4 regions of the Enterobacter sp. PL_is514 genome follow, and region 2 is predicted to be linked to each of the others. Evidence: predicted binding sites of a transcription regulator. Region 2 holds the regulator's gene; each other region holds the start of a gene.
The links. Region 2 encodes LexA, which represses DNA repair genes until DNA is damaged. Its sites were predicted from a motif close to TNCTGTATGTACATACAGNA; they were not measured.

Region 1: umuD (translesion error-prone DNA polymerase V autoproteolytic subunit) is a predicted target of LexA. The motif match lies at 1,125-1,144, and genes of this name have one in related genera.
Region 3: AC0TNG_RS22145 (DNA translocase FtsK 4TM domain-containing protein) is a predicted target of LexA. The motif match lies at 1,307-1,326, and genes of this name have one in related genera.
Region 4: metR (HTH-type transcriptional regulator MetR) is a predicted target of LexA. The motif match lies at 1,910-1,929, and genes of this name have one in related genera.

What each region holds. Positions count from the first base shown of each region.
Region 1 is NZ_JBVPGN010000034.1:217,607-220,706, forward strand. Features, by position in the region: gene AC0TNG_RS16675 (aldo/keto reductase family oxidoreductase) at 137-1,003, shown strand; gene umuD (translesion error-prone DNA polymerase V autoproteolytic subunit) at 1,163-1,597, shown strand; gene umuC (translesion error-prone DNA polymerase V subunit UmuC) at 1,581-2,843, shown strand; gene AC0TNG_RS16690 (hypothetical protein) at 2,856-3,100, opposite strand, start outside.
Region 2 is NZ_JBVPGN010000031.1:66,670-69,769, reverse strand. Features, by position in the region: gene plsB (glycerol-3-phosphate 1-O-acyltransferase PlsB) at 1-1,072, opposite strand, end outside; gene AC0TNG_RS11310 (diacylglycerol kinase) at 1,227-1,595, shown strand; gene lexA (transcriptional repressor LexA) at 1,704-2,312, shown strand; gene dinF (MATE family efflux transporter DinF) at 2,376-3,100, shown strand, end outside.
Region 3 is NZ_JBVPGN010000036.1:380,386-383,485, forward strand. Features, by position in the region: gene trxB (thioredoxin-disulfide reductase) at 1-228, opposite strand, end outside; gene lrp (leucine-responsive transcriptional regulator Lrp) at 774-1,268, shown strand; gene AC0TNG_RS22145 (DNA translocase FtsK 4TM domain-containing protein) at 1,404-3,100, shown strand, end outside.
Region 4 is NZ_JBVPGN010000024.1:57,523-60,622, forward strand. Features, by position in the region: gene yigL (sugar/pyridoxal phosphate phosphatase YigL) at 1-55, shown strand, start outside; gene AC0TNG_RS01965 (carboxylate/amino acid/amine transporter) at 138-1,037, shown strand; gene metR (HTH-type transcriptional regulator MetR) at 925-1,878, opposite strand; gene metE (5-methyltetrahydropteroyltriglutamate--homocysteine S-methyltransferase) at 1,994-3,100, shown strand, end outside.

The DNA.
Region 1 (3,100 bases), on a different contig from region 2:
GTCCGTTAGAGAAGATGCAGGGTTACTTCATTACTATCGTCGTAGAGAATGTAAACTTTAATTAACTCGCGCTTAACTAAAGGCTCCCTGAGGGAACCTGTTGTAAATCCGGATCATTTTTATGAGGAAGGTCAACATGAGCAGCATTGATAAAAGCGGGACGTACGCGCTCGGGACGCGGACGGTGAAACGGCTGGGCTACGGTGCGATGCAGCTGGCCGGGCCTGGCGTCTTTGGGCCGCCGAAGGATAAGCAGGCCGCGCTGGACGTGCTGCGCGAAGCGGTGGCGGCGGGGGTGAACCACATTGATACCAGTGATTTTTACGGCCCTCATGTCACCAACCAGCTGATCCGCGAGGCGCTTCACCCGTACCGGGACGATCTGACGCTTGTCACCAAGATCGGCGCCCGTCGCGATGACAAAGGCGCCTGGCTGCCGGCCTTTTCCGCGCAGGAACTGACGCAGGCGGTGCATGACAACCTGCGTAATCTGCAGCTGGACGTGCTGGACGTGGTGAATCTGCGGATCATGTTTAGCGCACACGGGCCGGCGGAAGGATCGATTGCTGAACCGCTTTCCACCCTGGCCGAATTACAGCAGCAGGGGCTGGTGCGTCATATTGGCCTGAGCAACGTCACGGCCACCCAGGTCGCGGAAGCCCGGAAGCTGGTGCCGGTGGTGTGCGTGCAGAACATGTACAACATTGTGAACCGGGGTGACGACGCGCTGGTGGATCTGCTGGCGCAGCAGGGGATTGCGTATGTACCGTTCTTCCCGCTGGGCGGCTTTACGCCGCTGCAATCGTCCGGGCTGAAGGCTGTGGCGGACTCGCTGGGCGCAACGCCAATGCAGGTTGCGCTGGCATGGCTGCTGCAGCGTTCCCCAAATATCCTGCTGATCCCGGGCACCTCTTCCGTGGCGCATCTGCGGCAAAACCTCGCGGCGGGGGAACTGCAGCTACCGCCTGACGCACTGGAAACATTGAATACACTGATGGACTGAGCGTCACAGGCGCAAAGCCGGAAGGGCGCTTCCGGGCTTTGCGCGTTTTAAATCTTCTGACACTTCAACGCGTTTGGGTTCGCCTCCGGAAATGACCTTGATCCCTGGCCATAATCCGTAATACTGTATTTGTATACAGTACCTGGCGAGAAAGGCATTATGGACACTCTCTTTTCTTATCATCCAAACCAATCTATTGAATTACCGTTGTTTGCAGAGCGTGTAGCCTGTGGCTTCCCCAGCCCGGCGCAGGACTATGTGGAAGATCGTCTCGATCTTAACCGGCTGGCAGTGAGACACCCCAGTGCGACCTATTTTATCAAGGTGAGTGGAGACTCCATGATTGGCGCGGGGATCGGCGACGGCGATCTGCTGGTGGTCGATCGTTCGTTAAATGCCGAACATGGGGACATCGTCGTGGCGTCGGTCGCCGGTGAGTTTACGGTGAAAGAGCTACAGACCCGCCCGGTTCTGAGACTTCTGCCGCATAATGACCGCTATCAGCCGATTACCTTTCAGTCCGAAGAGGAGCTGCAGATCTTCGGCGTCGTCACCCACACGCTTAAAACGCATAAACATGTTCGCGCTGGTTGATGTGAATAGCTTCTATGCCTCCTGCGAGAAGGTATTTCGCCCCGATCTGCAGGGGAAGCCCATCGTGGTGGTGTCCAATAACGACGGCTGCATTATTTCACTGTCGCCGGAGGCAAAGCAGTTCGGCATAAAAATGGGGGAGCCCTATTTTAAATTCAAAGAGAAGGGCTATCCGTCGCGGGTTTACGTCTTTAGTTCGAACTATGCGCTGTATGCCGATCTCAGCAGTCGGGTGATGCAGACGCTGACGGATCTCGCTCCGGCCATAGAAATTTACTCGATCGACGAGGCGTTCGTGAACGTTTCAGGGATCGGTAACTGCCTTGCACTGGAAGCGTTCGGACACCAGATGCGCACGCAGGTCTATAAAAATACGGGCTTAACCGTTGGCGTCGGTATTGCCCCGACCAAAACGCTGGCGAAGCTGGCCAACTATGCGGCGAAGCGGTGGGCGGGCACCGGCGGCGTGGTCGATCTCTCAGGCCGGGAGCGGCAGCGTAAACTGCTGGCAAAGGTGCCGGTAGAGGAGGTGTGGGGGGTAGGGCGGCGCATCACGAAAAAACTGAACGCAATGGGGATTACCACGGCGCTGGAGCTGGCGGAGGCCTCCTCGTGGGTCATTCGCAAACATTTCAACGTGGTACTGGAACGCACGGCGCGCGAGCTTCGCGGCGAGCCCTGCCTTGACCTGGAAGAGTACACCCCCACGAAGCAGCAAATCATCTGTAGCCGTTCGTTTGGACACCGCATTACGCAATATGAAGAGATGCATCAGGCGATTTGCGCCTACGCGGAGCGCGCTGCAGAGAAACTGCGCGGCGAGCATCAATACTGTCGTTTTATCAGCGTGTTTGTGCGCACCAGCCCGCACGCTGACAACGAAATTTATTACGGCAATCAGGCTTCTGTCACCCTGATGACGCCCACCAATGACTCGCGCGATATTATCCGCGCCGCCACGGAGGCGCTGGGGCGGATATGGCTCGACGGGTATCGCTATATGAAGGCCGGGGTCATGCTGGCGGATTTTTTCAGCAGCGGCGTCGCCCAGCTTAATTTGTTTGACGATAATCGTCTGCGCGCCAACAGCGCGGCGCTGATGGAGATGATCGACAGCGTAAATCATTCCGGCAAAGGGAAGATATGGTTTGCCGGGCAGGGGATTGAGAAATCCTGGGCGATGAAGCGGGAAATGTTGTCACCGGCCTATACGACGCGGTACGCCGATTTGCCGGTGGCGAGGTAGAGGATGGTTGCGTTATTTCTTTTGCACCAACCAGGTTGCCGCAGCCGCCAGCACGCCGATCAGCGGCATTTCGCCCGCTCCGGCCAGGAAGTTATGGCGATCGATCTCATTATTTTTACGGATATCCGCAAGGCGGGTAAGCGCCTCTTTTTCATCCGCAGCGCCGATCTCCTCAAACTGTTTTTCAAACCCCTGAGCGATGAGCTGAGCGGCCGCATCGGTGTTTGCGCTCTCAATCGCAATGAGGTTCGGGCCTT
Region 2 (3,100 bases):
CCTTGAAGGTACGACGGATAAAGAATGCGCCCAGGCGACGGAAAATCGGACCTGCTGGCCAGAAATTCAGGTTGATACCGGCTGCAATGTGCGGTGGTACCAGCCCCTGATGATAGAGCACGTAGGAAAGAAGCAGGTAGTCCATATGGCTGCGGTGGCAGGGAACATAGACAATCTCATGGCCATCATGCGCCAGCTGACGTACACGCTCGGCGTTATGAACGTTGATGCCCTGGTAGAGACGGTTCCAGGTAAAGCCGAGAATACGATCGGACAGGCGAATCATCTCATAAGAGAAGTTCGCTGCAATCTCTTCCATCAGCGCAATGGCGTTCTGCTGGGCTTTCTCATGCGATATTTTCTTGCTGCGCGCTTCGTCTTCAACGGCGCGGGCAATCGCTTTGGAGGCCAACAGCTTGTTGAACAGATCCTGACGCGCCGGGAGACGCGGCCCAACGGCAGCAAGGCGCTGACGGGCGAAGTGCATACGCGCCACGCGCGCCAGTTTTTGCGCGATGATCTTGTCGGTGCCGTGCTCGTCCGCCATTCGACGCAGCGAAACGGAAGGGGAGAAACGCACAAAGCTGTCGCGTCCCAGCCAGGAGACCGCGAAGAACTTCTGGATGCCGTTAAGCATGCGCAGCGGCGGGTTCTCTTCACCTTTTTCACGGCCCGGACGACGACCAAACATCACCGATACCGGCACCATCTGCACATCCAGATCGGGGTTGCTGCGGTGCAGGTCGAGATAGTCATGGAACAGCTTGATGGACTCTTCTTTTGGCGTGTAGTAGGTAAACACGCGCGGTCCACCGTGAATGAACACGTAGCGCGGCAGCAGCGTACCGTCAACTTCAAGCGGTTCAAGCGGGTCAGGTAAGTCATGCGCCAGACACTGGGCGCGAAGCGTCAGTAAGTCTGCCTTCGAGTTATAAGGCAAAACGTACATAATAGGACGTGACGTATCGAGTCCCAATTCCAGCGCGGGTTCTGCTGGGATAGACTTGCTTTTTACCAGGATGCTTAATGGTAAATTAAGTAATTTGTAGTAAATTCGTGGCCAGCCGGACATAAACGATGTAAAGCCTCTGGTTAATAATGCAATTGCGGCGCAAGGATAACAGAAAGCGCGCAAAATTTCTGTTGTTACCCGTCATACTTCAGGCTGTAGCGAAACGCGCTACAGTTCCTGTTACTGACGCTTTTTTTCATAAAAGGTTCTTTTAATGGCCAATAATACCACTGGGTTAACGCGTATCATCAAAGCCGCCGGCTATTCATGGAAAGGTTTCCGTGCCGCGTGGATCAACGAAGCCGCCTTTCGCCAGGAGGGCATCGCCGCTATCATCGCGGTGATCGTCGCCTGTTTCCTTGATGTTGATGCGATTACCCGCGTACTTCTTATCGGTTCCGTGCTTCTGGTGATGATAGTGGAAATTCTTAATAGCGCTATTGAGGCCGTGGTTGATCGCATTGGTTCAGATTTCCATGAACTTTCTGGCCGTGCAAAAGACATGGGCTCTGCTGCCGTGTTGCTGGCGATTATCACTGCCGCTATCACCTGGGTCACGCTGCTTTGGTCACATTTCCGATGAGCCTCGAGGAATAATTAAGTCCCTGGTTTTTTGTGCAGTTTTTGGTTCCAAAATCGCCTTTGACTGTATATACTCACAGCATAACTGTATATACACCCAGGGGGCGGAATGAAAGCGTTAACGACCAGGCAGCAAGAGGTGTTTGATCTCATCCGGGATCATATCGGCCAGACGGGTATGCCACCCACGCGTGCGGAAATCGCGCAGCGTCTGGGCTTCCGTTCTCCGAATGCTGCCGAAGAACACCTGAAAGCGCTGGCGCGTAAGGGCGTGATTGAGATTGTTTCGGGCGCGTCACGGGGTATCCGCCTGCTGGTGGAAGAAGAGACGGGCATTCCGCTGGTGGGGCGTGTTGCTGCCGGTGAGCCTTTACTGGCACAGCAGCATATTGAAGGCCATTACCAGGTCGATCCAGCCATGTTCAAACCGAGCGCTGATTTCCTGCTGCGCGTCAGCGGTATGTCGATGAAAGACATCGGTATTCTTGACGGCGATCTGCTTGCGGTGCATAAAACACAGGATGTGCGTAACGGCCAGGTAGTCGTCGCGCGCATTGATGATGAAGTCACCGTCAAACGTCTGAAAAAACAGGGGAACACCGTTCAGCTACTGCCTGAAAACAACGAGTTCTCCCCGATTGTGGTCGATCTTCGCGAACACAACTTCTCTATCGAAGGGCTGGCGGTTGGGGTCATTCGCAACGGCGAATGGCTGTAACCTCTTCCTGACAGGCTATGGCGCCGCTGTAGCCTGCTTCATTCTCCACACCCGGTATTTTTCATGTCACTGCTGACGGCATCCGATAAGGCATTGTGGCGTCTTGCTCTGCCGATGATCTTCTCCAATATTACCGTTCCCTTGCTGGGTCTGGTCGATACGGCCGTTATTGGCCATCTTGATTCGCCTGTTTATCTTGGCGGCGTGGCGATTGGCGCGACGGCAACCAGCTTCCTGTTTATGCTGCTGCTCTTTTTGCGTATGAGCACCACCGGGCTCACGGCACAGGCTTATGGTGCAAAAGATCCGCTGCGTCTGGCGCGCGCGCTGGTCCAGCCGCTGATCCTCGCGCTTGGCGCGGGGGCGTTAATCGTTTTATTGCGTGCGCCCCTGATCGACCTTGCGCTTCATGTTGTTGGCGGCAGCGAGGCGGTATTAGAGCAGGCGCGACGTTTCCTTGAAATCCGCTGGCTCAGCGCGCCCGCGTCACTGGCTAACCTGGTTCTGCTGGGGTGGCTATTGGGCGTGCAGTACGCCCGTGCACCCGTGATTTTGCTGGTGGTGGGTAACCTGCTCAATATCGTTTTGGATGTCTGGCTGGTCATGGGTCTGCATATGAACGTGCAGGGCGCGGCGCTGGCGACGGCGATTGCCGAGTACGGAACTTTTATTATTGGCCTGTGGATGGTCTGGCGCGTGCTGGCGATGCGCGGCATCTCCCTGGCGCTGCTCAAAACCGCATGGCGCGGCAATATCCGTAAGCTGCTGGCGCTTAACCGAGACATCAT
Region 3 (3,100 bases), on a different contig from region 2:
GAATTTAGCAGCATGCTCGTGCATACGCTCCATCAGCAGCGGCCCGGTCAGGTCGTTCGGGTCCCCTGGCCAGTTTTCCACTTCGGTGGTGGTGGTCAGCTGACCGCCTTTTTCCATGCCGGTGATGAGTACCGGGTGCAGGTTAGCGCGTGCAGCATAGACCGCCGCGGTATATCCCGCAGGTCCAGAACCAAGGATTAGCAGCTTACTGTGTTTGGCCGTGCCCATGAGATCCCCATTGTTGTTGGCAGACATTTGGCTGGATTGTAGGGAATTTGTTGTCGTAAAAAAAGAGCGCAGCAATTTTGATATCAATCTGTGTAATAGCCACGGACGATGAATAGCGCGCGATAACATCACGCTTTCTCCTGAAAACCGGTCGTTTGTAAGGCAATAAAATGAGGATTAATACCCTGCCGCAATGAATATCCGGCATGTTGTACTAAAAAACGATGTTTTGCTTTGACAATCCCCTGCGCTTTTGCGAAAACATTCAAGGAAGAAGAAAAAACCGTGTTAACCGTATGCCGCATAGGCATGCACGTAAATGCCATTTTTACCGGGTCAGTGAAATCTACGCATGGCGTGGACAGACGCCATACGTGATGTCGGTGACTGCCTTCGGGCAACGGTCTTCTTACCAACAGAACCCGAATCCGCATCGCGTCTAATACATAATCAGGCGATGTGATGACTAACGGGTACAGGCTCTGAACAGTGATGTGCACAGGGTCCAGGCAGGAGTAGGGAAGGAATACAGAGAGACAATAATAATGGTAGATAGCAAGAAGCGCCCTGGCAAAGATCTCGACCGTATCGATCGTAACATTCTTAATGAATTGCAAAAGGATGGGCGTATTTCCAACGTCGAGCTTTCAAAACGTGTGGGACTTTCCCCGACGCCGTGCCTTGAGCGTGTGCGCCGACTGGAAAGACAGGGTTTCATTCAGGGCTATACTGCTCTGCTGAACCCGCATTATCTGGATGCCTCACTTCTGGTATTTGTTGAGATTACTCTGAATCGTGGTGCGCCGGATGTGTTTGAGCAATTTAACGCCGCTGTACAGAAACTTGAAGAAATTCAAGAGTGTCACCTGGTATCCGGTGATTTCGACTACCTGTTGAAAACCCGTGTGCCTGATATGTCCGCCTACCGTAAGCTGCTGGGTGAAACCCTGCTGCGTCTGCCAGGCGTGAACGACACCCGTACCTATGTGGTGATGGAAGAGGTCAAACAGAGCAATCGTCTGGTTATTAAGACGCGCTAACACGGAACAGGTGCAAAATCAGCGTAGTTTGATTACACTCCTGTTAATCCATACAGCAACAGTGCCGGGGAGTCCCGGCACTGTTGTCCGTTTTAGCAAACAGGCAGGATATGCCTGATACCTGGAGAGCCTTTCTTGAGCCAGGAATACACTGAAGACAAAGAAGTCACACTATCGAAGCTAAGCAGCGGACGTCGTCTCCTCGAGGCTTTGCTGATTGTTATTGCCCTTTTTGCCGTCTGGCTGATGGCAGCCTTACTCAGTTTCAACCCCTCGGATCCCAGCTGGTCACAAACTGCATGGCATGAGCCTATCCATAATTTAGGCGGTGTCCCCGGTGCCTGGCTTGCGGACACGCTGTTTTTCATTTTCGGTGTGATGGCCTATACCCTTCCCGTCATTATCATTGGCGGATGCTGGTTTGCGTGGCGTCATCGTCAGAACGATGATTACATCGACTATTTCGCCGTGTCGCTGCGCCTGATTGGCGCGCTGGCGCTGATCCTCACCTCGTGCGGGCTGGCAGCGATTAATGCGGATGATATCTGGTACTTCGCCTCTGGCGGGGTGATCGGCAGTTTGTTGAGCTCTGCGCTACAGCCGATGCTGCACAGCAGCGGCGGCACGCTCGCATTGCTCTGCATCTGGGCGGCCGGGCTGACATTGTTTACCGGCTGGTCCTGGGTGAGCATTGCCGAGAAAATCGGCAGTTTTATCCTCACTATTCTGACCTTCGCCAGCAACCGTACCCGTCGTGACGATACGTGGGTTGATGAAGACGAGTACGAAGAGGAAGAGGAAGATGACGCGCCTGTGCAGCGTCGCGAGTCTCGTCGTGCGCGTATCCTGCGCGGCGCGCTGGCGCGTCGTCAGCGTGTTGCTGAGAAATTTGCCAACCCGCTTGGCCGTAAAACCGATGCGGCGCTCTTCTCCGGTAAACGCATGGATGAAGACGAGCAGGTGGCGTATCGCGCGGCGGGTGTCGCCGTCGATCCTGACGATGTGCTCTTCTCCGGCAGCCGGGCCATGCCGGGTGACTTCGACGAATACGATCCGCTGTTAAATGGCCACTCGGTTACCGAGCCGGTTGCGGCAGCAGCAGCCGCGACGACCGCTGCGCAGGCGTATGCCGCGCCGGTCGACGCTGTGATGCCATCCGCGCCGGTTTCGCCGCCGGAATCCGTTATTCAGCAGCCGCAGGTTGACTGGCAGACTGCGCCCGGTGTTCACACGCCGGAGCCCGTTATCGCACCTGAACCTGAAAGCTACGTCCCTGTGCAGCAGGAGCAGTGGCAGCAGCCTTATCAGCCGCCGCAGCCTGCGTATGAACCGCAAGATTACCCGCACTATGAACAGCCGGTGGCCCAACCTTATCAGGAGTATGTGCCTGAACCGGTTGAACCTGTGCAGCCTTATGTTGAGCCGCAGCCTGAACCTGAAATCGTGGAAGAGGTGAAGCCCGCCCGTCCACCGCTGTACTATTTCGAAGAAGTCGAAGAGCGACGTGCGCGTGAACGCGAGCAGCTGGCTGCCTGGTACCAGCCGGTGCCTGAACCGGTGCAGGAGCCGGTGACGAAAGCGCCTTCTGTTTCCGTTCCACCGATCGACCCGACGCCTGCAGTCGCACCGGTAGCGGAAAGCGTGAAGCAGGCTACCGCGGCGGCTGCCGCAGCTGCACCTGTATTTAGTCTGGCAACAGGGGGCGCGCCACGCCCTCAGGTGAAGGAGGGGATTGGTCCGCAACTGCCTCGCCCTAACCGCGTTCGCGTTCCAACCCGCCGAGAGCTTGCCTCCTACGGTATCAAGCTGCCTTCCCAGCGTATGGCTGAAGA
Region 4 (3,100 bases), on a different contig from region 2:
CACCAACGCAGACAATGCGGTACCGAAATACCTGCGCAAACTGTTCCTTGAATAATCTTCATTTGGTTGTTTATTGCTCAGATGTCAACTAAAGAGTTCGCTACAATGCCTCTCCTTCTTTCTGAGAGACAAGCATTGTGGCGCTACTCATTATCACCACTATCCTTTGGGCCTTCTCCTTTAGCCTGATTGGCGAATACCTTGCCGGTTCGGTCGACAGCTACTTCTCGGTGCTGATGCGCGTGGGGCTGGCGGCGCTGGTATTCCTGCCGTTTCTGCGTACGCGCGGGCAATCGCTGAAAACGATTGTGCTGTACATGCTGGTGGGGGCGATGCAGCTCGGCATCATGTACCTGTTCAGCTTCCGGGCTTACGTCTATCTGTCCGTCTCGGAATTCCTGCTCTTTACCGTGCTGACGCCGCTCTACATCACGCTGATATACGATCTGCTGAGTAAACGCCGCCTGCGCTGGGGATACCTGCTGAGCGCGGCGCTGGCGGTGATTGGCGCGGCGATTATTCGCTACGACAAAGTCAGCGATCACTTCTGGACCGGACTGATGTTCGTCCAGCTCGCCAACATCAGTTTCGCCATCGGCATGGTGGGCTACAAGCGCCTGATGGAAACCCGCCCGATGCCGCAGCATAACGCGTTCGCCTGGTTTTATATGGGTGCCGCGATTGTCGCAGTGGCGGCGTGGTTTATGCTCGGTAACCCGCACAAGCTGCCGACCACCGCCGTGCAGTGGGGCGTGCTTATCTGGCTGGGCGTCGTGGCTTCCGGGTTGGGGTACTTCATGTGGAACTACGGCGCGACACAGGTCGACGCCGGTACGCTTGGGATCATGAACAACGTGCATGTCCCGGCTGGGTTGTTGGTCAACCTCGCCATCTGGCAGCAACAGCCGCACTGGCCGAGCTTCCTTATTGGGGGAACGGTGATCCTGGCTTCGCTGTGGGTCCATCGCCGCTGGGTCGCTCCGCGCTCCGCACAAACGGAAGATGGTCGCACGCGTGGTTCCGCGCTGAGCGAATAAACGCCTCCGTAATCGGCTGACGCTGCTCGCCATCGCGCACGGCGGCGTACAGTCGACTCCACAGTCCTTCACCCAGGGTTTTGGTCACCACCAGCCCCTGGCGTTCAAAGCTCTCTACCACCCAGTGCGGCAGCGCCGCGATACCCATTCTGGCCGCCACCATCTGAATCAACAGCAGGGTGTTATCCACGCTTTTCAGCTGCGGACTGATGCCCGCGGGCTGCAGGAAGTGGCGCCAGATATCCAGACGACTACGCTGAACCGGGTAAATCAGCAGCGTTTCCGTCGCCAGGTCTTCCGGCGTGATGCGCGTTTTCGCCGCCAGCGGATGATCCGGTGCCAGCACCAGGCGTACTTCATAATCAAACATCGGCGAATAGTGCAGGCCGCTGCGCGGCAGGATGTCAGAGGTCATCACCAGGTCCAGCTCGCCCTGCTGCAGCGACGGCTGCGGATCAAAGGTCACGCCGGATTTGAAATCCATCTCCACCTGCGGCCACTTCTGGCGGAAGTTCTCAAGCGCGGGGGTCAGCCACTGAATACAGCTGTGGCACTCAATGGCGATACGCAGCGTGGTTTGTTGCGGTTCGTTACACGCCTGCAGCGCGCTGGCGATTTGCGGCAGGACCTGATTCGCCAGCTGCAACAGAATCTCACCTTGCGGCGTAAAGCGCAGGGGCTGGCTCTTACGCACAAAAAGACGGAAGCCGAGGCGTTGTTCCAGATCGCTGAACTGGTGAGAAAGGGCGGACTGGGTCTGGTGCAGCGTGGCAGCTGCAGCCGCGAGCGAGCCGCAGTTCCGCAACGCTTGTAGCGTTTTCAGGTGTTTTATCTCGATCATGAAAGTCCTTCACTTCGCCATGAACATATTGCGCTTGAGGAATATACAGTACCTGCCAATTATAGATGTGTAAACATCTGGACGTCTAAATAACGAATTTCACAAGGGGCACACCATGACAATCCGCAATCACACACTCGGTTTCCCTCGCGTTGGCCTGCGTCGCGAGCTGAAAAAAGCGCAAGAAAGCTACTGGGCGGGGAACGCCACCCGTGAAGAACTGCTGGCGGTGGGACGCGAGCTGCGCGCCCGTCACTGGGATCAGCAAAAACAGGCGGGCATTGACCTGCTGCCGGTGGGCGATTTCGCCTGGTACGACCATGTTCTGACGACCAGCCTGCTGCTTGGCAACGTGCCGGCTCGTCATCAGAACAAAGATGGATCGGTAGATATCGATACCCTGTTCCGCATCGGCCGTGGCCGTGCGCCAACGGGTGAGCCAGCGGCAGCGGCGGAAATGACTAAATGGTTTAACACTAACTATCACTATATGGTGCCGGAGTTCGTAAAAGGTCAGCAGTTCAGGCTGACCTGGACGCAGCTTCTGGATGAAGTGGACGAAGCGCTGGCGCTGGGCCATCAGGTGAAACCGGTTCTGCTCGGGCCGGTAACGTACCTGTGGCTGGGTAAAGTAAAAGGCGAGCCGTTTGACCGACTCAGCCTGCTGAAGGACATTCTGCCGGTCTACAAACAGGTGCTGATTGAGCTGGGCAAACGCGGCATTCAGTGGGTGCAAATCGACGAGCCGGCGCTGGTGCTCGAACTGCCCAAGGTTTGGCTCGATGCCTTCAAACCGGCGTATGACGCGCTGGCGGGGCAAGTAAAGCTGCTGCTGACCACCTATTTTGAGGGCGTTACGCCGAACCTTAACACCATTACCGCGTTGTCGGTTCAGGGTCTGCACGTTGACCTCGTACACGGTAAAGACGATGTCGCGGAGCTGCACAAGCGCCTGCCTGTGGACTGGCTGCTCTCCGCCGGGCTGATTAACGGTCGTAACGTCTGGCGTGCCGATCTCACCGGGAAATACGCTCAAATAAAAGACATCGTCGGCAAACGTGAGCTGTGGGTGGCTTCGTCCTGCTCCCTGCTGCACAGCCCGATCGATCTGAGCGTGGAAACCCGCCTGGATGCCGAGGTGAAAAGCTGGTTTGCCTTCGCGCTGCAAAAATGCGAAGAGCTGACGCTGCTGCGCGATGCGCTGAACAGCGGCGACACGGCG